Regions from separate parts of the Streptomyces sp. NPDC127117 genome, predicted to be linked through region 3. Evidence: riboswitches for the same ligand, from Rfam matches in the RefSeq annotation. Region 3 holds a riboswitch; each other region holds the start of a gene.
What was found. A riboswitch is a leader RNA that binds a small molecule or an ion and turns the genes downstream of it on or off. The one in region 3 is predicted to bind cyclic di-AMP.
Positions count from the first base shown of each region.

Region 1 (6,969 bases), on a different contig from region 3:
GCCGCGGCGGCGATCCCGATCACCTTCGTCGTCTCGCGCACGATCATGCTGCGACCGGACACCCCGGCCCCCGCGGCCGAACGCGTGCCCTGAGCCCCGCCGGGGCGGCCCGAGCCGTCCCGACCGGGCCCACATCCCCAACTCCTCCCGAATCGTTGGTCGAATCGGTGGCCCCAGCCGTGTCCACTGCCTAACATCGATCACCGCAAGGTCTTGTGCACTGATGCACAAACTCTCCCCGGGAGGTTCCTTTGCACCGCCGCCGTCGCACCGCGCTCACCGTCTCCGCCGCCCTGCTCGCCGGCGCGCCACTCCTGACCGCCTGCGGCGGCGAGGCCCACCCGGGTGCCGCGGCCGTCGTCGGCGGGGACCGGATCGAGGTCTCCACGCTGCAGAGCCAGGTGGCCGCCGTGCGCGAGGCCCAGCGCGATTCGAAGGACGCCGCCCAGCTCATCGACAAGTCCGGACAGCTCAGCCGGGCCAAGCTGCACGGCCTGATCTTCGACCGCGTCCTTGACCGGGCCGCCCACGACGCGGGCGTGTCCGTCAGCCGCAACGAGATCCAGCAGATGCGCAGGGCGGCGGTCGCCCAGTCCGGCGGGGAGGAGCGGCTGCGCACGGCGATGCTCCAGCAGAGCTGGGTCGCCCCCGACCAGATCGACGCCGTCCTGCGCGAGCAGGTCCAGCTGACCAAGCTGGCCCAGGCGCTCGGCGCCGACCTCCAGCAGCCCGCCGGCCAGCAGGCCGTCGGCGAGGCGCTAGGCAAGGCGTCGAAGGCCCTGCGGGTCGACGTCAATCCGCGCTACGGCAGCTGGGACAACAAGCAGGCCCAGCTCGCCGACTACAAGGCCCCCTGGATCAACCGGGTCACCAAGCCGGCCGGCGCGGGCGCCGAGGCCGGGGCCTGACCGGCGGCGGGAGCGACCGGAGTAGATTCGAACGGTGAACGCTGAAGACCCCGGCCGTATCGTCCTGCTCACCGCCAGCCACCGAGTCGCGCCCGGACTCCTGTCCTGGCCCGCCTGGCAGACGCTGCACGCCGCGGACCGGGTGCTCTGTGCCGAGTCGGACCACCCGCAGCTGCCGTATCTGCGCGAGGCGGGCGTCACCGTCGAGCACACCTCGCCCACCGCGCAGGAGCTCGTCGACTCCTGCGCGGGCGGCCGGAGCGTCGTCGTGGTCACCGGTGGCGAGGGGAACCAGCCGCTGACCGACGGGCTCGCCCGGCTCGCCGGTTCGGGCCGGGTGCGGATGCCGGACCTGGAGCTGCTGCCCGGCTCGTACGACCTGCCGGGCGCCCGGCTCCTCGATCTGGTCCAGGTCATGGACCGGATCAGGGGCGAATGCCCGTGGACCTCGCAGAAGACCCACCGGGGCCTCGCCAAGTACGCCATCGAGGAGGCGTACGAACTCGTCGAGGCGATCGAGGACGGCGACCGCGACGAGCTGCGCGAGGAACTCGGCGACGTGCTCCTCCAGGTCGTCTTCCACGCCAGGATCGCCGAGGAGGACGAGCAGGAGCCGTTCTCCGTCGACGACGTGGCCGCGACCCTCGTCGAGAAGCTGATCCACCGCCACCCGCACGTCTTCGGCGACGAGACCGCCGAGACCCCGGAGGACGTGCACGCGCACTGGCTGCGGACCAAGGCCATCGAGAAGCAGCGCGACTCGGTCACCGACGGAGTGCCGCTCGGCCAGCCCGGCCTGGCGCTGGCGGCGAAACTGGCCGGCCGGGTCCGTACCGCGAAGCTCGACGTGCCGCTCCCCACGGGCGACGGCATCGGCTACGAACTCCTCGCCCTCGCCGTACGCGCCGAGCAGGACGGCATCGACCCCGAGGCCGCACTGCGGGCCGCGGGCCGCGCCTACCGGGACGCCATCAGGGCGGCCGAGGGCAACGCCCAGGGCCTGCCGCCGGAGGGCCCCGGAGGGCGTCCGGCGGCAGCGGATAACGTCGGGGGGTGAACCACAGCCCCGCCGACCGCCCCGCCGATCAGCCGGCCGCCTGCCCCGCCGGTGCCCCCGAACTCTTCACCTGGGAGTTCGCCACCGACCCGTACCCGGCGTACGCCTGGCTGCGCGAGCACAGCCCCGTGCACCGGACCACGCTGCCCAGCGGCGTCGAGGCCTGGCTGGTGACCCGGTACGCGGACGCGCGGCAGGCGCTCGCCGACACCCGGCTCTCCAAGAACCCGGCGCACCACGCCGAGCCGGCGCACGCCAAGGGGAAGACGGGCATCCCGGGCGAGCGCAAGGCGGAGCTGATGACGCATCTGCTGAACATCGACCCGCCGGACCACACCCGGCTGCGCCGTCTCGTCTCCAAGGCGTTCACCCCGCGCCGGGTCGCCGAGTTCGCGCCGCGCGTACAGGAACTGACGGACCGCCTCATCGACCGCTTCATCGCGGAGGGAAAGGCGGACCTCATCCACGACTTCGCCTTCCCGCTCCCCATCTACGCCATCTGTGACCTGCTGGGCGTCCCGCGCGAGGACCAGGACGACTTCCGGGACTGGGCGGGCATGATGATCCGCCACGGTGGCGGCCCGCGCGGCGGGGTGGCCAGGTCGGTGAAGAAGATGCGCGGCTATCTGGCCGAACTGATCCACCGCAAGCGGGAGAAGCCGGGCGACGACCTGATCTCCGGGCTGATCCGGGCCAGCGACCACGGCGAGCACCTCACCGAGAACGAGGCCGCCGCCATGGCCTTCATCCTGCTGTTCGCCGGATTCGAGACGACGGTCAACCTGATCGGGAACGGCGTCTACGCGCTGCTGCGCAACCCCGGGCAGCGCGAACTGCTCCAGCTCTCCCTCGACGCGGGGGAGAGCGGGCTGCTGGAGACCGGCATCGAGGAACTGCTCCGGTACGACGGACCGGTGGAGCTGGCCACCTGGCGGTTCGCCACCGAGCCGCTGACGCTCGGCGGACAGGACATCGCCGCCGGGGATCCTGTGCTCGTGGTGCTCGCCGCGGCCGACCGCGACCCGGAGCGCTTCGAGGACCCCGACACGCTCGACCTCGCACGGCGTGACAATCAGCACCTCGGATACGGGCACGGCATCCACTACTGCCTGGGAGCGCCGCTCGCCCGGCTGGAGGGACAGACCGCGCTCGCCACGCTGCTGAATCGCCTTCCGGACCTGCGGCTTGCGGTGGAACCTGCCGATTTGCGGTGGCGTGGCGGGCTCATCATGCGCGGACTTCGCACGCTTCCCGTGGAGTTCACCCCGGGGTCCGCCCACACGAAAAGTGACACCTCGTCAAGTCTGTGACTTTCACGTGATCTGCGCTGCATCGACTTGTGACTCCCGTTCGAACCCGGCTAGGTTCACCGTTCGACTCACCAGTCACACGTCAGCTACACGGAAGGCAACCCCATGGGCTCCGCGAACGGCAGACACCGTCGCCCCCGTCAGGCACCCGCCATCGTCGTCGCCGCGGGCGTGACCGGATCGGCCATCGCCATCCCGCTGCTCGGCGCGTCCGGTGCGCACGCGGCCGACGCCACGACCTGGGACCGGGTGGCCGAGTGCGAGAGCGGCGGCATGTGGAGCGCCGATTTCGGCAACGGCCACTACGGCGGCCTTCAGTTCTCGCAGGAGACCTGGAAGGCGTACGGCGGTGAGGCGTACGCGGAGCGCGCCGACCTGGCCAGCCGGGCGCAGCAGATAGCGGTGGCCCAGAAGGTGCTGGACGACCGGGGCCCGAAGGCCTGGCCCAGCTGTGCGGTCATCTCCGGCCTCGCCGTGGACGGGACGCTGCCGGGGGTGGACCCGGGTTCCGTGCCCGCCGACGACCCGACCGGGAACGCGAAGCCGGCTGACGACGCGTCGGCGGACCCGTCCGGCGACGCCACACCGTCCGACAGCGCCTCCGACGGTACGGACGCCGTTGACGGCGCGGACGGCTCGGAGAAGGGCGACGAGCCGTCAGGGAAGACCTCGCCGTCCCCGAAGCCCACGGCCTCGACCACCCCGTCCCCCGACGCGTCCACCGACGTCCCCTCCGGGGCGCCCGGCGACGCGTCAGGCTCGCCCGACGCGTCCGGCGGCACGGGCGGCAAGCACCGCGGCGCGCCGGCCCCCGAGCAGGGCGGCGGTACGGACGGCGGCGGCCGTGAGGCGGGCCGTCATGCCTCGCGCGGCGGCAACGACGCACGCGACACGACCGACACGCCCGCCGACGGCACGTACACCGTTCGCGTCGGCGACAACCTGTGGGCGATTGCTGATGCACAGAAGGTCCCCGGTGGCTGGCCCGCGCTCTACGAGGCCAACAAGGGTGCCGTCGGCGCCGACCCGGACCTCATCCTCCCTGGCCAGAGCCTCGATCTCGATGTGAAGGCCAAGTGAGGGCAGTCTGATAATCGACTAAAAACGCCCTCGAAACCGGGGTAGTTCAGGGACCTATGTCCGCTTATGCGTAAGTGAGACATGGGTCTCTTTGCGTCAACTGGCGTGTCGCGTCCGGGGAGCCCTTCCGCATCGTGCCCCACCTGCGGAAACGATGGTTCTTCAGATGCAAGTAGGGGCTTATTGTCCGATGTGTCCATCTTTGAATGTGGGGGTTGCGTATGTTTACGGTCGGAACCGCTCGCACCGCGGGCCCCGTCGACCGTCACGCCGAATCCTGCCGTCGGTCGAAGGGAACAGACGCGTAAAGCGCCGTAGGCAGGAGCGGGGGACCCAGGTAAGCGCCGGGCCCGATCGTCGAAAGACGCATCAGGACCGGCTTGGGGTGAAGTCGCGTGCTAGGACGTGCGACCGGGCAACTCACTTGGCCCGAACCCGACAGCTCACCTCGTAGGCGTCGGTGAGGAGAAGTTCCATGCTGCTTTCCAGCAAGGGCAAGCACCGCCGCCCGTCCAAGGCCGTCCGTATCGCCACGCTCGCCGGTGTCGCCGGTGCCGCAGTCGCCGTGCCCCTGATGGGTGCGACCAGCGCCTCCGCCGCCTCCGTCGCCACCTGGGACGCCGTCGCCCAGTGCGAGTCCGGTGGCAACTGGTCCATCAACACCGGCAATGGCTACTACGGCGGTCTGCAGTTCTCGCAGTCCAGCTGGGCCGCCGCCGGCGGTACGCAGTACGCCGCCCGTGCCGACCTGGCCACCAAGGCCCAGCAGATCGCCACCGCCGAGAAGCTCCTCGACATGCAGGGCCCGGGTGCCTGGGCCTGCGCCGGCGCCGGCGGCCTGACCAACGACGGCGTCGACCCGGGCGTCGACACCGGCTCCTCGAACTCCTCCTCGAACTCCACCGCGAGCTCCGGCGCCTCCGAGCAGCAGAGCGCCCCGAAGCAGCAGTCGCAGCCGACCCAGCAGGCCCAGCCGAAGCCGGCCGAGCGCACCGAGGCCCCCGCCGCCTCCCGCTCGGACCGCTCCGCCGCCCCGCAGGCCGAGTCGAAGAAGACCGTCACCACCCCGACCGGCGAGAAGGTCGAGAAGGGCGACGGCGAGTACAAGGTCGTCTCCGGCGACTCGCTGAGCAAGATCGCCGCCGACAACAAGGTCGAGGGCGGCTGGCAGCAGCTGTTCGAGCTGAACAAGGACATCGTCAAGGACGCCGACCTGATCTACCCGGGTCAGCAGCTGCACCTGACGAAGTAGTCGCGGCTCGCTCCTCCCCGAGCATCACCCCGGCCCGGCGCGCATCCCCGTGTGCGCCGGACCGGGGCGTTGCCGTTCGTGCTCGGGGGAGCGCCGGATCGTTCATTTGTTGTAGTTACCGACCAGTATGTTTCTGGCTGTTTGTCCGGCAATGTGTGCCCTCGGGTCCTTTTTCGTCCCAGGGGTCGGGCGGTCGGCCGACTGATCGGGCCGGGCCGGTTAGGCTCTTGTCGCAAGGCCAAAGCGACCCTGCACAATCAGCGTCATATCCCAGAAGGAGATGCCTCGTGCCGTCCATCGACGTCGTCGTAGCCCGGGAAATCCTCGACTCCCGCGGAAACCCCACGGTCGAGGTAGAGGTCGGCCTCGACGACGGCAGCACGGGCCGTGCTGCCGTTCCGTCCGGCGCCTCCACCGGAGCGTTCGAGGCCATTGAGCTTCGCGACGGTGACCCCAACCGCTACCAGGGCAAGGGCGTCGAGAAGGCCGTTCTCGCCGTGATCGAGCAGATCGGCCCGGAGCTCGTCGGCTACGACGCCACCGAGCAGCGGCTGATCGACCAGGCGATGTTCGACCTCGACGCCACCGAGAACAAGGGCTCGCTCGGCGCCAACGCCATCCTCGGTGTCTCGCTGGCCGTCGCCCACGCCGCCTCCGAGGCCTCGGACCTGCCGCTCTTCCGCTACCTCGGCGGCCCGAACGCGCACCTGCTGCCCGTTCCGATGATGAACATCCTCAACGGCGGCTCGCACGCCGACTCCAACGTGGACATCCAGGAGTTCATGATCGCGCCGATCGGCGCGGAGTCCTTCTCCGAGGCGCTGCGCTGGGGTGCCGAGGTCTACCACACGCTGAAGAAGGTCCTGAAGACCAAGGGCCTGTCGACCGGTCTCGGCGACGAGGGCGGCTTCGCGCCGAACCTGGAGTCGAACCGCGCCGCCCTCGACCTCATCGTCGAGGCCATCAAGGAAGCCGGCTACGTCCCGGGCAAGGACATCGCGCTGGCGCTCGATGTCGCCGCGTCCGAGTTCTACAAGGACGGCAAGTACGAGTTCGAGGGCAAGTCCCGCTCGGCCGCCGAGATGACCGAGTACTACGAGGAGCTCGTCTCCGCGTACCCGCTGGTCTCCATCGAGGACCCGCTGTACGAGGACGACTGGGCCGGCTGGAAGGTCATCACCGACAAGCTCGGCGCCAAGGTGCAGATCGTCGGCGACGACCTCTTCGTCACCAACCCGGAGCGGCTGGCCCGCGGCATCGAGGAGGGCTCCGCCAACGCCCTGCTCGTCAAGGTCAACCAGATCGGCTCGCTGACCGAGACCCTGGACGCCGTCGAGCTGGCCCAGCGCAACGGCTTCAAGT
Region 1 is NZ_JBHXTM010000004.1:85,717-92,685, reverse strand. It holds gene ACFVH0_RS05410 (GtrA family protein) at 1-93, shown strand, start outside; gene ACFVH0_RS05405 (SurA N-terminal domain-containing protein) at 252-908, shown strand; gene ACFVH0_RS05400 (nucleoside triphosphate pyrophosphohydrolase) at 943-1,965, shown strand; gene ACFVH0_RS05395 (cytochrome P450) at 1,962-3,275, shown strand; gene ACFVH0_RS05390 (transglycosylase family protein) at 3,381-4,355, shown strand; cyclic di-AMP (ydaO/yuaA leader) riboswitch at 4,656-4,827, shown strand; gene ACFVH0_RS05385 (transglycosylase family protein) at 4,831-5,607, shown strand; gene eno (phosphopyruvate hydratase) at 5,895-6,969, shown strand, end outside.
Region 1: it holds a riboswitch for cyclic di-AMP, as region 3 does, so the genes downstream of both, ACFVH0_RS05385 (transglycosylase family protein) here and ACFVH0_RS19535 (M23 family metallopeptidase) in region 3, are expected to answer to the same signal.

Region 2 (6,969 bases), on a different contig from region 3:
CAGACAGCGCTGCGGGGTGAGGTTCCACTCCTTGGCCAGCGGCGTTCCCTCGAACGGGATCAGGAAGTTCACCGGCACCGAGTCCGGGTCCAGTTCGCGCAGCGAGAAGACGACATCGACCAGATCGGCGTCGCTCTCACCCATACCGGCGATCAGCCCGGAGCACGCCGAGAGCCCGGCGGCCTGCGCCTGGTGCACCGTCTCCACCCGGTCCGCATAGGTGTGTGTGGTGGTGATGTCCCCGTACGTCCCCTCGGACGTGTTGAGGTTGTGGTTGTACGCGTCGGCCCCCGCCGACCGCAGCCGGTCGGCCTGCCCGTCGGAGAGCAGACCGAGGCAGGCGCACACCTCGACGCCCTCGTTCTGTTCCTTGATCGCCTCGATGGTCTCCGACACCCGGTCGACATCGCGGTCCGTCGGACCACGGCCGCTCGCCACCAGACATACCCGCTTGGCCCCGCCCGCCACCCCGGCGGCGGCGGCCTTCGACGCCTCGTCCGGTTTCAGCCAGGTGTACTTCAGGATCTCGGCCTTGGAACCGAGCCGCTGCGAGCAGTAGGAGCAGTCCTCGGGGCAGAGACCGGACTTGAGGTTGACCAGATAGTTCAGCTTCACGCGCCGCCCGAACCACTGGCGGCGCACCTTTCCGGCCGCGGCCACCACTTCGAGCAGATCGTCGTCGGAGGTCGCCAGTACGGCGAGGGCTTCTTCGCGGGTCGGCAGCTCGCGCCGCAGCCCCTTGTCCGCCAGCGTGTTCAGGAGGTCCATGGTCAAGATCCTGGCCTACCGCACGGCCCTCAGCCAAGGAGGAACCGGACAACAGAGGCCGCCGAGGGTGTGTGTATTGCCACACCATGACCTGTTGCAAGCGCGGTTAGGGTCTGTGAGCTGCCTACAAAAGGGACCGCTCATGCCCTTCGACCCGTTCGACTGGATCGATGCCGAGGCGCGCCGCCGCGCGGACGCCGGACTCGTCCGTACCCTGCGCCCCCGGCCCGCCGTGTCCGGACTCCTGGACCTGGCGAGCAATGACTATCTGGGCCTGACACGACACCCCGACGTCATCGCCGCCTCGGTCCGGGCCGCACGCGAGTGGGGTGCGGGTGCGACCGGATCCCGACTGGTCACCGGCTCCACGGCGCTGCATGCCGAACTTGAGAGCGAACTGGCCGAATTCTGCGGTTTCGAAGCGGCCCTGGTGCTGTCGTCCGGCTACGCGGCCAACCTGGCGGCCGTCACGGCGCTCACCGGTCATGGCTCGCTGATCGTCTCCGACGCGGGCAACCACGCCTCGATCGTGGACGGTTGCCGACTCTCCCGGGCCGGGACCGCCATCGTTCCGCACGCCGATCCCGAGGCGGTGCGCAAGGCCCTTCAGGCACACGAAGGCCGGGCGCTGGCCGTCACCGACTCGGTCTTCTCGGTCGACGGCGACGCGGCACCGCTGCCCGAACTGGCCGATGTCTGCCGGGCCGGGGGCGCCGCCCTGCTCGTCGACGACGCACACGGCCTGGGCGTGCTGGGGGACGGCGGCCGAGGAGCGCTCGCCGCCGCCGGCCTCGCGGGCGACGGGGGCATCGTCACCACGCTCACCCTCTCCAAGTCCCTCGGCAGTCAGGGCGGAGCGGTCCTGGGGCCGGCCCGGGTCATCGAACACCTCGTCAACACGGCCCGAACGTTCATCTTCGACACCGGTCTCGCGCCGGCCGCGGCGGGCGCCGCACTGGGAAGCCTGCGGCTGCTGCGCCGCGAACCGGAGCGGGCCGGGCGGGCCCGCGCGGTCGCCGCGGCGCTGTACGAGCAGCTCACCGGGGCCGGTCTGGCCGCCGTACGGCCGGACGCGGCCGTGGTCTCGGTGCGTGCCCCCTCGGCGGACGCGGCGGTGCGCTGGGCGGCCGACTGCCGTGCCGCCGGCATCGTGGTGGGCTGCTTCCGGCCCCCGTCCGTGCCGGACGGGGTGTCCCGGCTGCGGCTGACCGCGCGGGCCGATCTCACCGAGGAGCAGATCGCCACCGCGGTGTCGGTGGTGGCGCGGACCGCCCCTGTCAGCTGAGCGGACTCCGGCGCAGGCCGGAGACGAACGAGGTCCAGGCCGCCGCGGAGAACCGCAACGGCGGCCTGGACACATCCTTGGAGTCCCGAACGGCCAGCCGCCCGTCACCGAACGGCGCGGCCTCCACACAGTTGTTCATACCCGTGCTGCGGCTGCTGCGCCGCCAACGTAAGTCGTGCTGTGCGAGGCAATCCGACATGAGGCCCCCTCGGGCGGTCCGGGGTCACCGACCGTCGCGGTCGATCGCGGCGATCAGATCCAACGAGTGCTCCGGCGACAGCGCGTGAGCCTGCATGGTGCGGAAGGCCGAGCTGTACGCCTCAAGGTCTTCTTTCCGCTCCAGGTAGAGGCTACTCGTCAAATGGTCGAGAACGACCACATCCAGATCAGAAGTGTTCGGAAATGAGAAGATAACGAAAGGACCGGTGAGGCCGGCATAGCCGCCCATCGAGAACGGCAGCAACTGGAGTTGCACATGGGGCAGTTGGGCCACCCGGGCCAGATGGCGCAGCTGCTCCCGCATCACCCGGCACCCGCCGACCTGGCGCCGCAGCACCGCCTCGTCGAGCACCGCGCTCAGCCGCAGCGGCGGATCGGTCCGCAGTACCCCCTGCCTGGCCAGCCGCACCTCCACCAGTGAGTCCAGCTGACCGGCCGGCAGCCCGTCCAGCGACGCCCGGGTCACCGCACGCGCGTAGTCGGCCGTCTGCAACAGCCCCGGCACCACCGAGGTCTCCAGCGTGCGTGCGGTCCGGGCCTGGGACTCCAGACTGATGAAATCGCGGTACTGGGGCGGGATCAGGCCGCGATAGGCGTGCCACCACCCGCTGCCGCCACCGCCCGCCGAACCCGCCAGCGCGGCCAGGAGATCCCGTAACTGGGTGTCGTCCACGCCGTACGTGTCCAGCAGCCGGGTCACATCGGCCGGTTGCACCCCGCTCACCCCGGTCTCGATCCGGCTCACCTTCGACTGGTGCCAGCCGAGCATCCGCGCCGCGTCCCGACTGGTCAGTCCCGACGCGTGGCGCAGACTCCGGAGCTCCTCCCCGAGCTTGCGGCGTCGAACCGCAGGGCCGTTCTGCATCCGCGGCCTCCCTCCCTCTTCTGCCGAGCGGACAGTGTGCCGCCCACATACGGTCTTGCGTGGCAGGGTTCACCGCTTCGAGCGACAGATATATGCATATCTTGGTGGATCGCCGTCACAGAGGGCAGCATCGGTGGCAATCTGGCGCGAAGCACAACCTGTACCGATCGCGGGTCGGTACAGGTGGGAAAGGGACGGCTCGCCATGGCAGACCATCAGGAAGCAAACGTCACCCTGCCGAGCCTGCCGGTCTCGGTCTCGGCAGCCCGCAGGTACGTGGCCCGGGTGCTCACCGAATGGGGCCTGGCCACCGACACCGATTTCGCCGACAGCATCCAGCTCATCGTCTCGGAGCTCGCGACCAACGCCGTCCAGCACACCTTCGGGCAGTCGCCCACGTTCACGGTGGACCTCCGGCTGGAGCGCGAGGAGGAGCTGTACCTCGGGGTGACGGACAGTCACCCCCGCTGGCCCCGGCGACTTCCCGCCGCCGTCCAGCAGGACAACGGACGCGGCATGGTGATCATCCGCTGTCTGGCCAAGGAGTGCGGGGGCCGGCTCACCGTCACCCCCACTGCCGACGGCGGCAAGACGGTATGGATCGCGCTCCCGTGGAGCATCCCCGTGCAGAGCTGACCGACGCGCTCACCCGGCCTCGCCGCCAGGCCGCTGCGCCGCCCCCGCCCGCCCGAACCCACTGCGCAACAGGGCCTGGAGCGTCGCCGCGGCTGCGCTCGCCCGGTCACCGCGGTGCACCACCGAGATCGTCCGCCGGAAGGAAGCGGGATCCAGCCGCCGCACCGACAGCGGCGTCGGCGACATCGCGGCGACCATCTCCGGAACGACCGCCATCCCGATGCCCGCACTGACCAGCGCGCACACCAGCGCATAGCCGGGCGACTCGCAGACCACGGCGGGCGTCGCCCCGGCCTCGGCCAGCGCCTGCTCGACCCCGCGGCGCGGTGGATGCGTGGGCGCGCTGCTGATCAGCGGTCGCCCCGCCAGTTCCGTCACCGGCAGCCTCCCGCTGCCCTCGGAGAGCATCTGCCCGACCGCCGTGATCAGGACCAGCTCCTCGACCAGCAGCGGTTCGGCGAAGACCCCGGCGGGCCAGGGCGTCGCGGCGGCCGGTTCGTACACATGCGTCAGTGCCAGGTCGACCTCGCCCGCGGCAACCGCGGCGACCCCCTGGGGCGGCTCGTACTCGGTGACCGCCAGCTCCACATCCGGGTGGGCGCGCCGGAAGGCGCTCAGCACCGGCGGCAGCAGATGTATCCCCGCCGTGGTGAACGTGCCGACCCGCAGACGCCCGCCGGAGAGCCCGGAGAGGCGGGTCAGCTCATGGCGGGCCTGGCCCATCTCGTCGAGGATGCGCCGGGCGCGCCCGGCCAGCAGCTCGCCCGCAGCCGTGAGCCGGGCCCCGCGGTGGTGACGTACCAACAGCGCCGCACCCGCCTCCCGCTCCAGTTTGGCGAGCTGCTGGGAGAGGGCCGGAGCGGTGTAGCCCAGCCGTGCGGCGGCCCGGGTGATCGATCCGGCCTCCGCGACCGCCACCAGGGCGGCCAGCCGTGTCGGGTCGTACATTAAGCGTTCCTTTTGGCAGACCCAGAAGATTCCAAGTACACGCTAAAGGCTCCGCAGGGTCAGGGTGGACCCATGGACGCACAACTGATCGCCTTCATCGGGGTCGCCGCAGGAATGGTCGCGCTGCCCGGCGCCGACTTCACCGTCGTCGTACGCAACGCGCTCGCCTCCCGCGGTGCGGGCGTGGCCAGCGCGCTGGGCGTGGCCGGGGGACTGCTGGTGCACACCGCCCTGGCCGTCGCCGGGCTCGCCGCGGTGCTGGTGGCGGTCCCCGCACTCCTGCGCACCGTCCAGCTGCTCGGCGGGGCCTATGTCCTCTACCTCGGCATCAGTGCCCTGCGCGCGGCACGGCGCGACACCCCGGACGGGGAAGGCACCGAGGACCGGAATGCGGACCCGGGGCACGTACGCGCACTGCGGCAGGGCTTTCTGACCAACGCGCTCAATCCCAAGGCGCCGGTCCTCTTCCTGAGCCTGCTGCCGCAGTTCGTCCCCGACGGGGAGCCGCCGCTGCCCAGGACCCTGCTGCTCGCGGCGATCGTCGTCGCACTGGCGCTGGTCTGGTTCCCCGCCGTGGCGCTCCTCGTGGACCGGCTGGGCCGGTGGCTGCGCCGGCCGCGTACCGCGCGCGCCATCGAGGGCGGCAGCGGCGCGGCGCTCACCGCGCTGGGCCTGGTGCTGGTGACCGGTCCGCTGCCGCACTGAGCGGGGGCGGGCCACCGGGCCCGTCCGGCGGCCCCGGACCGCCGGACGGGCGGTGTCTCAGCGGACCCGGCCGTAGTAGACGCTCTTGGTCCAGATCTTTTCCAGCCGCACCACGGAGCCGGTCCTCGGCGAGTGCCAGATCTTGCCCTTACCGGCGTAGATCCCCACGTGGTAGACGCTGCGGCCGTAGTGGAAGAACACCAGATCGCCGCGCTGCCGGTGCGAGGCCGAGACATGGCGGGTCCGGTTGTACTGCTGCTGGGCCGTGCGGGGGAGCTTCTTGCCGGCCTTCTTGAACGAATAGAGCGTCAGCCCCGAGCAGTCGAAGCGGTTGGGGCCGGTGGCCCCCCACCTGTAGGGCGATCCCTTCTTCGACGCCGCGATGTTGAGCGCCTTCATCGACAGCGTCGCCGCCTGGGCGTTTGTCGTGGCGCCCGGGGCGAACATGGTGCCGCCGACGGCGGCGAGCGTGAGAACCGAGGCCGTACCGGCCCGGACGAGCAGAGACGGGACATGAACCTGCGCAGTCATGCGCAACCCTTCGTCAGCCGCCTGTGAAGGATGACCTGTCGGGTTCGGGCTGGCGAAGTTGCCCGGCCGCGTGCGGCGGCTTCACCCCGAGGGTCGACCGGTGTTCAGGTCGACCCGTTGTGCTCGGGTCCTCCACTCCTGCCGATCCACTTCTGTCGACCAGGCATCCGGGCGGCGGCAGGACTCGGCGTCCGCCCGGACCGCCCCGCCGCGGTGGCGGGGGCTTGTCGTCCCAGGGATCTTGACTCACCGACTGCCGGATTTCCGAGCTGAAACAGGGATATGTGAGGCTCCTCACGACTGATCCGTTCGGGTGGACATGATGATTTCTGAGGCTCCGCCGGTGATTCGGACCAGGTTCGTACCTGGGGCGGAAGGGCGGATTCCGTTCACTGTTCACGCGGAAAACGCAAGTTGAGCGATCCCTCCTGAGGGGGACTTCCTACGCCGAACGAGCGAGAATTTTCGGTGGACCCGTCGGGCGTGTCGGGTACGGGAGTTGGGTGACGGTCGCCGGACCCCGGGCCATGGGGAGTTGGCCGGAGTCCGCCGGCCGCCCGGGCTGCGGAAGTCGGTCAACTCGGCGGAGCGGGGGGTACGGTGACGCGCCCGGCCCGTCGTTCCCCGTCCAGCACCCGCAGCGCACGGGCGAGCGTGGCCGCGTGGACCCGCGCCTCGCCGCGCTCGTGCATCAACGCGAGGGCGTCCCGCAGTGCGCGTGACCGCGCGACGAGGGCCTGGGCGGCGCGCAGCGCGCCGTAGGTGTCGCTGCCGCGGGCCGGGTTGATCCGGCCGACCTGGTCGAGGACTTCGAGGTAGCGGTCGATGAACTCCCCCTCGGCGCGGGTCAGTGCGGGCAGCGGTGGGAACTCCGGTGGTCGCATCGGGTGTTCACCTCGCGCCGTGCGACGGCAGAGCGGCGTTCCGGTTCTCCAGGACGTGGTCCACCAGCCCGTACGCCCTGGCGCCCGCCGCGTCGAGGATGAGGTCGCGTTCGGTGTCCTCGGTGATC
Region 2 is NZ_JBHXTM010000008.1:81,922-88,890, forward strand. It holds gene bioB (biotin synthase BioB) at 1-768, opposite strand, end outside; gene ACFVH0_RS10010 (8-amino-7-oxononanoate synthase) at 911-2,053, shown strand; gene ACFVH0_RS10015 (DUF397 domain-containing protein) at 2,046-2,252, opposite strand; gene ACFVH0_RS10020 (helix-turn-helix domain-containing protein) at 2,277-3,137, opposite strand; gene ACFVH0_RS10025 (ATP-binding protein) at 3,342-3,773, shown strand; gene ACFVH0_RS10030 (LysR family transcriptional regulator) at 3,783-4,721, opposite strand; gene ACFVH0_RS10035 (LysE family translocator) at 4,794-5,426, shown strand; gene ACFVH0_RS10040 (C40 family peptidase) at 5,484-5,957, opposite strand; cyclic di-AMP (ydaO/yuaA leader) riboswitch at 5,961-6,141, opposite strand; gene ACFVH0_RS10045 (hypothetical protein) at 6,533-6,841, opposite strand; gene ACFVH0_RS10050 (ATP-dependent Clp protease proteolytic subunit) at 6,849-6,969, opposite strand, start outside.
Region 2: it holds a riboswitch for cyclic di-AMP, as region 3 does, so the genes downstream of both, ACFVH0_RS10040 (C40 family peptidase) here and ACFVH0_RS19535 (M23 family metallopeptidase) in region 3, are expected to answer to the same signal.

Region 3 (6,969 bases):
TGCCGCGTTCGAAGACACCGGAGACGATGTCGTCACGGATTGCCGTGCATACCGAATGCGCCGGAATGCGCATGTCCGAACCTCCGCCTCAATCCCCGCGAAACGCGGCCGGCCGACGCCTGTTCCGCGACTCTATTGCAATGCGGCTGCATTTCCGATGCCGGGCGGAAATTCATGAATATCTTTTGGCCACGGGACGGTTCGGCGGCCGGTCGTCTCCCGCGGTCGAGGAGGCGGGCATGGCGAAGGCCCCGGCGCGCTGCCGGGGCCTTCGACGAGGTGGTGCGGTGGGCGTCGGTCAGACGTGGACGCCGTGGGCGCGCAGGTACGCGACCGGGTCCATGTCGGACCCGTACGACGGGGTCGTCCGGGCCTCGAAGTGGAGGTGCGGCCCGGTGGAGTTGCCGGTCGAGCCGGAGAGGCCGATCTGCTGGCCCGCGCCGACGCTCTGGCCGACAAAGACGCCGATCGAGGAGAGGTGGCCGTACTGCGTGTACGTGCCGTCCGTCATCCGGAGCACGATGTTGTTGCCGTACGCGCCGCCCCAGCCGGCCTCGACGACCGTGCCGGCGCCGACGGCGACGACGGAGCTGCCGGAGGCGGCGTGGAAGTCGATGCCGGAGTGGCTGCCGGAGGACCAGAGCGAGCCGCTGGACTTGTAGCCGGTGCTTACGTACGAACCCGCGACCGGGAGCTGGAAGGAGCCCAGGCGGGTGCGCTCGGCGGACCGGGCGGCGCGGGCCTTCTCGGCGCGGGCCTCGGCGGCGCGCTTCGCCTCGGCCTTGGCCTCGGCCGCCGCCTTGGCCTTTGCCTCGGCCTTCTTCTTGGCCTCGGCCTTCCGGTGGGCCTCGGCCTTCGCCTTCGCCGCGACGTCGGCCTGATGCTGCTGGGCGTCGGCCTGGGCGTCGATCCGGTCGGCGAGGGTCTTGTCGATGGCGATGACCTGGTTGAGACCGGTCTCGCTCACGGAGGGTGCGTCGGAGTCCGCCGCGAAGGCGGGAGCGGCCAGGCCGCCGATGACGCCGGTGGTGGCCAGAGCCGCGACGCCGACGGCCTTCGCGCTGCCGCGCGTCAGTCGGCTCGGGGCACGGTGCTTCCCGGTGGCACGGGTGAACGCCATGGAGTGGCTGGTCCTTTCCTTCCTTCTCGCCTACCGGGTTAGCTGACGGGTTCGGAGCAGGAAGGTCTCCTACGGACACCCCGGCCCATCCGGGCTCAGGCGTCCGATTCACCCCAGGGACTGCGTGGGTCCCCGGCTCCCCAGGCTCGCGCCTGACGGGGACTCGGCGATGACTGTCCGGTACGTCGCGGATGCGGCATACGAGTGACGGGCAGTCGAGCCGACGCTAAGCGGGGTCACTTTCATTCACCAAACGGACAGGCCATTTTGTAGCGCATCCCACAGGGCAGACAGGCAACCTTCCCCCAGAACGGACAAAAAGGAAGACCCTGGCGAGATGACACTCGCAAGGGCCTTCCTTCTGTCCTGATATGCGGCGAAATGTCGAGTTGGGACCTGTTGTGACGGGCCGGACGTCAGCCGGTGACCACCGACACCTCTCCGATGCCCAGGGCCCGGACGGGCTCCTCGATCCGTGCGGCGTCGCCGACGAGGATCGTGACCAGCCGGTCACCCGGGAAGGCGTTGACGACCGCCGCGGTCGCCTCGACCGTGCCGGTCTCCGCGAGCCGGGCGTACAGCTGCGCCTGGTAGTCGTCCGGCAGGTGCTGCTCGACCTGGTCGGCGAGGGTGCCCGCGACGGAGGCCGCCGTCTCGAACTTCAGGGGCGCCACACCCACGAGGTTCTGCACGGCCGTCTCGCGCTCCTCGTCGGTCAGGCCCTCGGCCGCCAGGGTCCGCAGGACCGTCCACAGGTCCTTCAGCGCCGGCTCGGTGGACTCGGTGTCCACCGAGCCGCTGATGGCGAGCATCGCGGCGCCGGTCGCCCCCGAGGCGGAGTCCGGGGCCGACGACCGCAGCACCTGGGCGAAGGCCCGCACGCCGTACGTGTAGCCCTTCTCCTCGCGCAGCACCCGGTCGAGCCGCGAGGTGAGGGTGCCGCCCAGGCAGTACGTGCCGAGCACCTGGGCCGGCCACACGCTGTCGTGCCGGTCGGCGCCGATCCGGCCGATCAGCAGCTGGGTCTGCACCGCGCCCGGACGGTCGACGATGACCACGCGGCCGGTGTCGTCGGCGGTGATCGGCGGGGCGGGGCGGGGTGCGGCGGCGTCTCCGGACCAGTCGCCGAGGGTGTCGGCGAGCAGGGCGTCCAGGTCGATGCCGGTGAGGTCCCCGACTACCACGGCGGTCGCCGTGGACGGCCGGACGTGGGCGTCGAAGAACGCGCGCACGGCCGCCGAGTCGATCCGCGCCACCGTCTCCTCGGTGCCCTGGCGCGGGCGGGACATCCGCGCCGTGGCCGGGAACAGCTCCTTGGAGAGCTGCTTGGCGGCACGCCGGGCCGGGTTGGCCTGCTCGTGCGGGATCTCGTCGAGCCGGTTGCGTACCAGCCGCTCGATCTCGCTCTCGGCGAAGGCGGGCGCCCGCAGCGCCTCGGCCACCAGCGCGAGGGCCTTGGCCAGCCGGGAGGCGGGGACCTCCAGGGAGACCCGGACACCGGGGTGGTCGGCGTGCGCGTCGAGGGTGGCGCCGCAGCGCTCCAGCTCGGCGGCGAACTCCTCGGCGGTGTGCTTGTCGGTGCCTTCGTTCAGCGCCCGCGACATGATCGTGGCCACGCCGTCGAGACCCTCGGGCTCGGCGTCCAGCGGGGCGTCGAGGAAGATCTCGACGGCCACGACCTGCTGGCCGGGGCGGTGGCAGCGCAGCACCGTGAGGCCGTTGGGCAGGGCGCCGCGCTCGGGCGCGGGGAAGGCCCAGGGGCGGGCGACGCCGGGGGCCGGCTGCGGGTGGTACTGCATCGAAACTCCAGTCGCGGCAGCGTCGGTCACTGGTCCGCCCCTTCGTGCGCGTCGGTGTCGGTCTCGTCGGTGTCCGCCGCGTCCGCGGGCTCGGCCGGTTCGACCGGCTCGTAGACCAGCACCGCGCGGTTGTCGGGACGCAGCTGGGCCTTGGCGGCCGCCTGCACCTCCTCCGCGGTGACGTCGAGCACCCGCTGAACGGCGGTCAGGGCGAGCTGCGGGTCGCCGAACAGCACGGCGAACCGGCACAGTTCGTCGGCACGGCCGGCGACCGTACCCAGGCGGTCCAGCCACTCGCGCTCCAACTGGGCCTGCGCGCGCTCCATTTCCTCGGGCGTGGGGCCGTCGGCGGCGAACCGGGCGAGCTCCTCGTCGACCGCGGCCTCGACCTGCGGCACCTCGACGCCGCCGGACATCTTGACGTCCAGCCAGCCCAGCGAGGGCGCGCCGGCCAGCCGCAGCAGCCCGAACCCGGCCGCCACGGCCGTACGGTCACGGCGGACCAGGCGGTTGTGCAGCCGCGACGACTCGCCGCCGCCGAGCACGGTCAGCGCGAGGTCCGCCGCGTCGCACTCGCGGGTGCCGTCGTGCGGCAGCCGGTAGGCGGCCATCAGCGCCCGCGCCGGGACCTCCTCACGCACTTCCTCGCGCAGCTGCTCGCCGATGATCTCCGGGAGCGTGCCGTCGCGCGGCGGCTGCTTGCCGTCGTGGGACGGGATGGAGCCGAAGTACTTCTCGATCCAGGCGAGGGTCTGCTCGGGGTCGATGTCGCCGACGACCGAGAGCACCGCGTTGTTGGGCGCGTAGTACGTACGGAAGAAGGTGCGCGCGTCCTCAAGGGTCGCGGCGTCCAGGTCGGCCATCGAGCCGATCGGGGTGTGGTGGTACGGGTGGCCCTCGGGGTAGGCCAGTGCCGTCAGCTTCTCGAACGCCGTGCCGTAGGGGACGTTGTCGTAGCGCTGGCGGCGTTCGTTCTTGACGACGTCGCGCTGGTTCTCCATGGACTCCTCGTCGAGCGCGGCGAGCAGCGAGCCCATCCGGTCGGCTTCGAGCCACAGGGCCAGCTCCAGCTGGTGCGTGGGCATGGTCTCGAAATAGTTGGTGCGCTCGAAGCTGGTGGTCCCGTTGAGCGAGCCGCCGGCCCCCTGCACCAGCTCGAAGTGGCCGTTCCCCTTGACCTGGCCGGAGCCCTGGAACATCAGGTGCTCGAACAGGTGAGCCAGCCCGGTGCGTCCCTTGACCTCGTGGCGCGAGCCGACGTCGTACCAGAGGCAGACCGCGGCGACCGGGGTCAGATGGTCCTCGGAGAGCACCACGCGCAGGCCGTTGGCCAGGCGGTGCTCGGTCGCTGTCAAGCCGCCGGAGCCGGCCTGAGCGGTGGCCGTGTGACCCATGGGCATGTACGTCCCTTCGATCGCGATACTGGATTTCCTGCGAGACCTGCCACTTTAGGCAAGCGCACGGACACCTGGCGAAGTTCCCGTAACCCGGAAGTTCGCGTGAAAGAGGGGCGCATCCCCCGCGCGGCGGGGCGCGAAGGCGTCTCGACCGGGGCCCGGAACGCCTCTTGGGACGGGTCGAGGTCGGCGATGTCAGTGCGGCGGTCCACAATGGTCCGCGTCAGAACCTGAGGTTGCCCGAACAGAATCCGTGAAGGAGTCGCAGCAGCGATGGCCCGCCGCAGCACGAAGACCCCGCCGCCGGACGACTTCGAGGAGAAGATCCTCGACATCGACGTCGTCGACGAAATGCAGGGCTCCTTCCTCGAGTACGCGTACTCGGTGATCTACTCACGGGCCCTGCCCGACGCCCGTGACGGCATGAAGCCGGTGCACCGCCGCATCGTGTACCAGATGAACGAGATGGGCCTGCGCCCCGATCGCGGCTTCGTGAAGTGCGCCCGCGTCGTCGGCGAGGTCATGGGTAAGTTGCACCCGCACGGTGACGCGTCGATCTACGACGCGCTGGTCCGTCTGGCGCAGCCGTTCTCCATGCGGCTCCCCCTGGTCGACGGCCACGGCAACTTCGGCTCGCTCGGCAACGACGACCCGCCTGCCGCCATGCGGTACACCGAGTGCCGGATGGCCGACGCGACGTCACTGATGACGGAGTCGATCGACGAGGACACCGTCGCTTTCCAGTCGAATTACGACGGCCAGGAGACGGAACCGACCGTTCTCCCCGCCGCGTACCCGAACCTCCTGGTCAACGGGTCGTCCGGGATCGCGGTCGGCATGGCGACCAATATGCCGCCGCACAATCTGGGCGAGGTCATCGCCGCCGCCCGGCACCTGATCAAGCATCCGGGCGCGGACCTGGAGACCCTGATGCGGTTCGTGCCCGGTCCCGATCTGCCCACCGGCGGCCGGATCGTGGGCCTGGGCGGCATCAAGGACGCGTACGCCCGCGGCCGCGGCACGTTCAAGATCCGCGCGACCGTCTCGGTGGAGAACGTGACGGCCCGCCGCAAGGGCCTGGTCGTCACCGAACTGCCCTTCACCGTCGGCCCGGAGAAGGTGATCGCCAAGATCAAGGACCTTGTCTCGGCGAAGAAGCTCCAGGGCATCGCGGACGTGAAGGACCTGACCGACCGCGAGCACGGCCTGCGCCTGGTCATCGAGGTGAAGAACGGCTTCGTGCCGGAGGCCGTCCTGGAGCAGCTCTACAAGCTGACGCCGATGGAGGAGTCCTTCGGCATCAACAATGTGGCGCTGGTCGACGGTCAGCCGCTCACGCTGGGGCTCAAGGAGCTCCTGGAGGTCTATCTCGACCACCGCTTCGACGTGGTGCGCCGGCGCAGCGAGTTCCGCCGGGGCAAGCGCCGCGACCGGCTGCATCTGGTCGAGGGCCTGCTCGTCGCGCTGATCGACATCGACGAGGTCATCCGGATCATCCGGTCCAGTGACAATTCCGCGCAGGCGAAGGAGCGGCTCATCGAGCGCTTCTCGCTGAGCGAGATCCAGACGCAGTACATCCTGGACACCCCGCTGCGCCGGCTGACCCGGTTCGACCGGATCGAGCTGGAGAGCGAGCGGGACCGGCTCAACGGCGAGATCGAGGCGCTGACCGCCATCCTCGAATCGGACACCGAGCTGCGCAAGCTGGTCTCTTCGGAACTGGCCGCGGTCGCCAAGAAGTTCGGCACCGACCGGCGTACGGTACTGCTGGAGTCGGCCGGTGCGCAGGTCGCCTCGGTGCCGCTGGAGGTCGCTGACGACCCGTGCCGGGTGCTGCTGTCCTCGACCGGCCTGCTGGCCCGTACCGCCAATGACGAGCCGATCGTGCTCGCCGAGGACGCCAAGCGTGCCAAGCACGATGTGATCGTCTCGGCGGTGCTGGCGACGGCCCGCGGCGATGTGGGCGTGGTGACGTCGGCGGGCCGGCTGCTGCGGCTCGCGGTGATCGATCTGCCCCAGCTGCCGGACACCCATGCGGCGCCCAATCTGTCGGGCGGGGCGATGGTCGCGGAGTTCCTCACACTGGAGAGCGACGAGTCCGTCGTCTGTCTCACCACGCTCGACGAGGCCTCCCCCGGGCTCGCGATCGGCACCCTCCAGGGCATCGTGAAGCGGGTGGTGCCGGACTATCCGGCCAACAAGGACGAGTTGGAGGTCATCTCCCTCAAGGACGGTGACCGGATCGTCGGCGCCGCCGAGCTGCGGACCGGCGAGGAGGATCTGGTCTTCATCACGTCCGACGCGCAGCTGCTGCGCTACCCGGCGGCGCAGGTGCGGCCGCAGGGCCGTCCCGCCGGTGGCATGGCGGGGGTCAAGCTCGCGGCGGGCGCCGAGGTGATCTCGTTCACGGCGGTGGATCCTGCCGCGGACGCGGTGGTGTTCACCGTCGCGGGCTCGCACGGCACGCTGGACGACTCGGTGCTGACGTGCAAGCTCACCCCGTTCGACCAGTACCCGCGCAAGGGCCGGGCCACCGGTGGTGTGCGCTGCCAGCGGTTCCTCAAGGGCGAGGACGTGCTGGTGTTCGGCTGGGCAGGTGAGACACCCGCCCGCGCCGCGCAGCAGAACGGCACGCCGAGCGAGCTGCCGGAGC
Region 3 is NZ_JBHXTM010000020.1:113,973-120,941, reverse strand. It holds gene ACFVH0_RS19540 (GntR family transcriptional regulator) at 1-73, opposite strand, end outside; gene ACFVH0_RS19535 (M23 family metallopeptidase) at 299-1,120, opposite strand; cyclic di-AMP (ydaO/yuaA leader) riboswitch at 1,134-1,299, opposite strand; gene ACFVH0_RS19530 (M16 family metallopeptidase) at 1,537-2,919, opposite strand; gene ACFVH0_RS19525 (M16 family metallopeptidase) at 2,946-4,319, opposite strand; gene ACFVH0_RS19520 (DNA topoisomerase (ATP-hydrolyzing) subunit A) at 4,590-6,969, shown strand, end outside.

Region 4 (6,969 bases), on a different contig from region 3:
CACCGGACAGGACCCGGCTCTGCGCCACACCCACATCGCCTCGCTGATCGGCCACGGCACGCTGCGCGCCGGAGTGATGGGCTTCGAGGCCCGGCCGCCGCGGCCCGACGAGCTGGACGCCATGTGCGCGCTGCTCGACCGGTCGCTGGCCCAGGGGGCGGCCGGTCTGTCCACCGGGCTGATCTACCCTCCCGGCACGTACGCCGACACCGAGGAGATCGTCGCGCTGGCCAGGGTCGCCGCCCGTCACGGCAAGCCCTACGTCACCCATCTGCGCGACGAGATGTCACAGGTGGAGTCCGCGCTGGAGGAGGCCCTGGAGATCGCCGTACGCTCCGGCGCCCCGCTGCAGATCTCCCACCACAAGACCGCGGGCCGGCACGCCTGGGGCGCCACACTGCGCACCCTGCCCCGGCTGGAACGAGCCCGCGCCGAAGGCGTGGACGTGCTGTGCGACGTCTATCCGTACACGGCGGGCAGCACCGTCCTGCACGCCATGCTGCCCCCGTGGGCGAGTGAGGGCGGCGTCGGTGCGCTGCTGGAACGGTTGCGCCGGCCCGAGACCCGCGACCGGATCAGGACGGACATCGCTCGGGGCGTCGAGGGGTGGGAGAACACCGTGGGAAACGGCGGCTGGGACCTCATCTCGGTGGCCGCCGCGCGGACGCGGCCCGAGGCCGAGGGGCGCAGCATCGCCGACCTCGCGGCCGAGCGCGGCATCCATCCGGTCGACCTGGCCTGCGATCTCCTGCTGGCCGAGCAGGGCGAAGTGACCATCATCAGCCATTCCATGCGAGAGGACGACGTCCGCCGGGTCATCGCCAGCCCGCTGTCGATGATCGGCTCGGACGGTGTCCCCAAACCCGGTCGGCCGCATCCGCGCTGGGCGGGAAGCTTCGCCCGGGTACTCGGCCGTTACACCCGCGACGAACGACTGCTCCCGCTGGAGAGTGCGGTGCACAAGATGACCGGCCTGCCCGCCGGGCGGTTCGGGCTCACCGGCCGCGGCGTGGTCCGCGACGGGGCCGTCGCCGATCTGGTCGTACTGGACCCGTCGTCGGTGCGCGACACCGCCGACTTCGACCGCCCCCTGCTGGCACCCGAAGGCATCGATACCGTTGTGGTGTCGGGGCGGATCGCGGCGAGAGACGGCCGCCCGACCTCGGCGCGGGCGGGAGAAGTGGTGAGAATCCGATGAGTCTGGCCCAAGTGGCCGCGGCGGCACGGCGCTCGGCTGCGCTGCCGCTCACCCTGGCCGTGGGGCCCCGGCGGCAAGGAAGCGGGGGGCCGCGGGGGGGGGGGGGGGGGGGCTCCCCACCAACAAATACTCAACCCCCCGGCTGTCCACCCCCCCCCCCCGCCCCGCCCCCGCCCCGGTGCAGGGGCGGCGCGACGGGTGGAGGCACGCTACGCCGGGCGCACGCTGCCGTAGATCGGCATGTAGTAGATCGACTCCTCGCGCACGTTCGCGCCGGGCTTCGGCGCGTGGATCATCATCCCGTCGCCCTTGTAGATGCCGACGTGGCTGATGTCGTCGTAGAAGAAGACGAGATCCCCCGGCCGCAGGTCCGCCGTGGCGACCCGGGTGCCGACCTTGACCTGGTCCCACGTGGTGCGCGGGATGCCGACCCCCGCCGCCTTCCAGGCGGCCTGGGTGAGCCCGGAGCAGTCGTACGACGCCGGGCCCGTCGCGCCCCAGACGTACGGCTTGCCGAGCTGGGCCCTGGCGAAGGCGAGGACCTTCTCCGCCTTGGTGGTGGCGCTGCTGTCCGAGCCGGTCCCGCTGCCCGTCCCCGTACCGCTGCCGCCCCCCGACCCCTTCGCGGCCTCCTCGGCCTCGCGGTCCGCCTCGGCCTTCGCGGCGGCCTGCTGCTTCGCCAGCTCCTGCGCCTTGCGCTCGGCCTCCGCCTCCTTCTTGCGCTCGATCGCCGCCAGTCGCGCCTTCTCCTCGGCGGTCAGCTTCGACAGCAGCGTGCGCGCCTCGCCCAGCTTCTTCTGGACGTTCCGCTTGCTGGTGCGCAGCGTGGTCTGCGTCGTCGTCAGCGTCTCCAGGCTCCGCACCGCCTCGGAACGCTTCTTCGCCGCCTTGGCCTGCTGCGTACGGAAGTCCGTGATCGCCTTCTGCTGCCGGCTGGTCATCCGGTCCATCAGCTGGCTCTGGTCGAAGTACGACTGCGGGTCGTCGGCCAGGAAGAACGTCGCGCTCGGCGTGATGGAGCCGCTGCGGTACTGCGCGGCCGCGTAGGTGCCGAGCGTCCTGCGGGCGTCGTTGAGCCTGTCGGCGCGCTTCGCGACGTCGTCCAGCAGGGCGTCGACCTTGGCGCGCTGGGCGGCGGAGGCTTCCTTCGCCTGGTTGTACTGCTGGGTCGCGGTGCCCGCCTGCCGGTAGAGGTCGTCGACCTTCTTCTGTACGTCCTCGACGCGGGGCTTCGGATCGGGCGCGGCCACGGCGCTCTGCGTGGAGAGCAGGGTCACGGACGCCAGGGCCGCAGTGGTGAGCCCGACGGCCGGTGCGGTGGTGCGCACCCGGGTGCGCGGTTTGCGATGCGACGCCAAGGCCGGCATCTCCTTCCGTGGACCGCCTACCGGGTTAGCTGTCGGGTTCGGGCGGAACGGAAGGCTGCCCTACGGTCCGAGTGGGGGATAAGGACCGATTCACCCCGGTACTGCGTGTGGGTCCCCGGTTCCGAACTCCATTGAAGGCAGCCCGGATTCGGCGGGGGCGCCCGCTAGGCGTGGTTCGCCTCAAGGGGGTACGGGCCGCCCGGTCGAGCACGCTAGCCAACCCATGGTGCTGCTGTGAAGGTTGATGTTCGATATGCCCGATACATTTTCGTGACCTTGCCGGAGCGGGGTGCCGCCGACCGGATTCCCTTACGGGGAGTGGGTGACCGCTCTCTTTGTGTGCCGTCGGTCGTGTGCGGTTCGTCATGAGGCCGACGGGTGTCGGTGCGGCGGCCTAGACTCGACAAGCGATGAGCAGCCTCTTTGACGACAGTTTCCTGGCCGGCCTCCAGCACTCGGAGGAAGAGCCCCCGCCGCCCCCCGAGGACTCCGTACCCGAAGCGGTCCCGGAGGACCTCTTCGCGGGCGTGTTCGACGGGCCCCCGCCGCCCAGGGACGCCTATTACCGCGACGGCGCGCACCGCCCCGTCATCGACTCCGCGGCGCTCCTCGACGGGCTGAACACCGAGCAGCGCGCCGCCGTCGTCCACGCGGGCTCCCCGCTGCTCATCGTCGCCGGGGCCGGCTCGGGCAAGACCCGGGTGCTGACCCACCGGATCGCCCACCTGCTCGCGGAGCGCGGGGTGCACCCCGGCCAGATCCTGGCGATCACCTTCACCAACAAGGCCGCGGGCGAGATGAAGGAGCGCGTCGAGCAGCTCGTCGGTCCGCGCGCCAACGCGATGTGGGTCATGACCTTCCACAGCGCGTGCGTACGCATCCTGCGCCGCGAGTCGAAGCGGCTCGGCTTCACCTCGTCGTTCTCGATCTACGACGCCGCCGACTCCAAGCGGCTGATGGCCCTGGTCTGCCGCGACCTCGACCTGGACCCGAAGCGCTTCCCGCCGAAGTCGTTCACCGCCAAGGTCTCCAACCTGAAGAACGAGCTGATCGACGAGGAGACCTTCGCCGGCCAGGCCGCGGACGGCTTCGAGAAGACCCTCGCCCAGGCCTACGCGATGTACCAGTCCCGGCTGCGCGAGGCCAACGCGCTGGACTTCGACGACATCATCATGACGACGGTCCACCTGCTCCAGGCGTTCCCGGACGTCGCCGAGCACTACCGCCGCCGCTTCCGCCACGTCCTGGTCGACGAGTACCAGGACACCAACCACGCCCAGTACACCCTCGTGCGCGAGCTGGTCGGCCCGGCGGGCGAGGGCGACGCCCCGGCCGAGCTGTGCGTCGTGGGTGACGCGGACCAGTCGATCTACGCCTTCCGCGGCGCGACCATCCGCAACATCCTCCAGTTCGAGGAGGACTACCCGAACGCGACCACGATCCTGCTGGAGCAGAACTACCGCTCCACGCAGACGATCCTGTCCGCCGCCAACGCGGTCATCGAGCGCAACGAGAGCCGCCGCCCCAAGAACCTCTGGACCAACGCCGGCACCGGCGCCCGCATCACCGGCTACGTCGCCGACACCGAGCACGACGAGGCGCAGTTCGTCGCCGACGAGATCGACCGGCTCACCGACGCGGGCGACGCCAAGGCCGGTGACGTCGCGATCTTCTACCGTACGAACGCGCAGTCCCGCGTCTTCGAAGAGATCTTCATCCGCGTCGGCCTGCCCTACAAGGTCGTCGGCGGCGTGCGCTTCTACGAGCGCAAGGAGGTCCGGGACATCCTGGCCTACCTGCGCGTCCTGGCCAATCCGGAGGACACCGTCCCGCTGCGCCGCATCCTCAACGTGCCCAAGCGCGGCATCGGCGACCGTGCCGAGGCGATGATCGACGCGCTGTCCCTGCGCGAGAAGATCACCTTCCCGCAGGCGCTGCGCAGGGTCGACGAGGCGTACGGCATGGCGGCCCGGTCGGCCAACGCCGTCAAGCGGTTCAACACCCTGATGGAGGAGCTGCGCACGATCGTCGAATCGGGCGCGGGCCCCGCGGTGGTCCTGGAGGCCGTCCTGGAGCGCACCGGCTACCTCGCCGAACTCCAGGCGTCCACCGACCCGCAGGACGAGACCCGGATCGAGAACCTTCAGGAACTGGCCGCCGTGGCCCTCGAATTCGAGCAGGAGCAGGGCGCGGCCGGTGCGGCGGGCGAGGACGGCGCGGACGCGGCCACCGGCACCGGCGCGGGGACGGGCACGCTCGCGGAGTTCCTGGAGAAGGTCGCGCTCGTCGCCGACTCCGACCAGATCCCCGACGAGGACGAGGACGGCTCCGGCGTCATCACGCTGATGACGCTGCACACCGCGAAGGGCCTCGAATTCCCGGTCGTCTTCCTGACCGGCATGGAGGACGGCGTCTTCCCGCACATGCGGGCGCTGGGACAGGTGAAGGAGCTGGAGGAGGAGCGGCGGCTCGCCTACGTCGGCATCACCCGGGCCCGCGAGCGGCTCTATCTGACCCGGGCGGCGATGCGCAGCGCGTGGGGGCAGCCCTCGTACAACCCGCCGTCGCGGTTCCTGGAGGAGATCCCGGACCAGCACCTGGAGTGGAAGCGGAAGGGGCCGATGGCGGCACCGGCCGGACCGACGTCGGGGATCACCTCGTCGCTGTCCGCCTCGCGTTCGCGCTCCGGCCCCTCGGGCTTCGCGACCCGGCGGACCTCCGACAAGCCGACGATCGCGCTGACCGTCGGGGACCGGGTCACGCACGACCAGTTCGGGCTCGGCACGGTCACGGCCGTCGAGGGCGTCGGCGACCAGGCGAAGGCCACGGTCGACTTCGGTGACGAGCGCCCGAAGAAGCTGCTGCTGCGGTACGCGCCGGTCGAGAAGCTGTAGACGGGGCGAGCGACGGGCGGGGCCGCGGCCCCGCCCGTTTTCGGCTCAGGTCGGGTTGACGCCGTGGCTGCGGAGCCAGGGCAGTGGGTCCACTGCCGCTCCGCCCCCGGGCCGTACCTCGAAGTGCAGGTGCGGACCGGTCGAGTTCCCGGTGTCGCCGGAGTACGCGATGACATCACCGGCCTTGACCGGGCCCGAGCGGATCTTGGTGCCACTGAGGTGGCAGTACCAGGTCTCGGTCCCGTCGGCCATGGTGACGATGGCCATGTTCCCGTAGGCGCTGTTCAGCTGGGTGCGCACGGTGCCGTCGGTCGCGGCCATCACGGGCGTGCCCCCCATGACGGGGAAGTCGATGCCCGTGTGCACGGACATCCAGTTGACGCCCGCCTGGCCGAAGTACGCGCTGAGGCCGTGCTGCTTGACCGGCATGACGAACTTGGGGCGCAGGGCCTCCTTGCGGGCGGCCTCTTCCTCGCGCTTCTTCTTCTCGGCGGCCTGCCGCTCCCGCAGGTCGATGCGCTCCTGGGTGCGGCTGGCGCGGTCGGCGAAGTTCTCCGCGTCGGCGCTGAGGTTGGCGAGCTGGGTGTCCAGCTTGTTGTTGGCCACACCCGCCTTGACGGAGCCGGGGTCGGACGCCGCCATCGTGGTCTTGCTGTCGTCCTTCTTGTCCTCGCCGCCCAGCCCGCCGACGGAGGCGGCGGCGATGCCGGCCACGCTCATCACGCAGGCGGAGGGAATGGCGACGGTGAGGAGCGCGGAACGCTTCGAGGGGGAACGCCGCCGACTGCGGCCTCCGCCACCGCTGCGGGTGGCGGAGCGGCTGAGGGTGCGGTGCGGGCCGGGTGCGGCGTCCGCGATGTCCGCGATATCCATGGCGACCGCGACGCCCGCGTCATGCGCGTCGTCCGCTGTGCCGTCCGTGCCGTCCGTGCCGTCCGCGTCGGCCGCGCCGTCGGTGAGGTAGGGCTCGTAGGGGTCGTAGGAGCCCAGGCCGGTATAGGTCTCGTGAGCTTCGGGAGCCTCGTGTGCCGGCCGCGCCTCGTAGGACACCTGTGCGGTTTCTGCGGTTTGCGCGATTTGCTGATCGTGCTCGGGCGTGGCGCCGGTGTTCCAGGCGGTGGCGTCGTACGCGCCGGAGTCGTACACGGCCGTTTCGCCGGTGGCCCACTGGTCGTTCGTGTGCCAGTTGCCGGTGTCCCACTGGCCCGTGGTGTCCGGGGAGCCGCCCTGTGCCGGGATGCCGGCGAACGTGGCGGTGGTGGTCGCTTCCGTGCCGTAGTCGGCCACGGGCGTCCAGGTGGCCGTGGTCTCGTACGTCTGCGCCGCCTCGTACTGCTGCTGGGGCTGCGTGGCGTACGGGGCGTAGGCGTCGTACGAGGTGGTCGGGTGTGCGCCGGTGTCCCACTGGGTGGAGTCGTACTGACCGCTGTACCCGGACTGCCCGGCGCCGTAGCCGCTGCCGTACGCGCCGTCGTGACCGCCGGGGAGCGATCCGAAGAGCGGGTCGCTG
Region 4 is NZ_JBHXTM010000001.1:369,742-376,710, forward strand. It holds gene ACFVH0_RS01725 (amidohydrolase family protein) at 1-1,198, shown strand, start outside; gene ACFVH0_RS01730 (NlpC/P60 family protein) at 1,408-2,556, opposite strand; cyclic di-AMP (ydaO/yuaA leader) riboswitch at 2,564-2,729, opposite strand; gene pcrA (DNA helicase PcrA) at 2,976-5,459, shown strand; gene ACFVH0_RS01740 (M23 family metallopeptidase) at 5,505-6,969, opposite strand, start outside.
Region 4: it holds a riboswitch for cyclic di-AMP, as region 3 does, so the genes downstream of both, ACFVH0_RS01730 (NlpC/P60 family protein) here and ACFVH0_RS19535 (M23 family metallopeptidase) in region 3, are expected to answer to the same signal.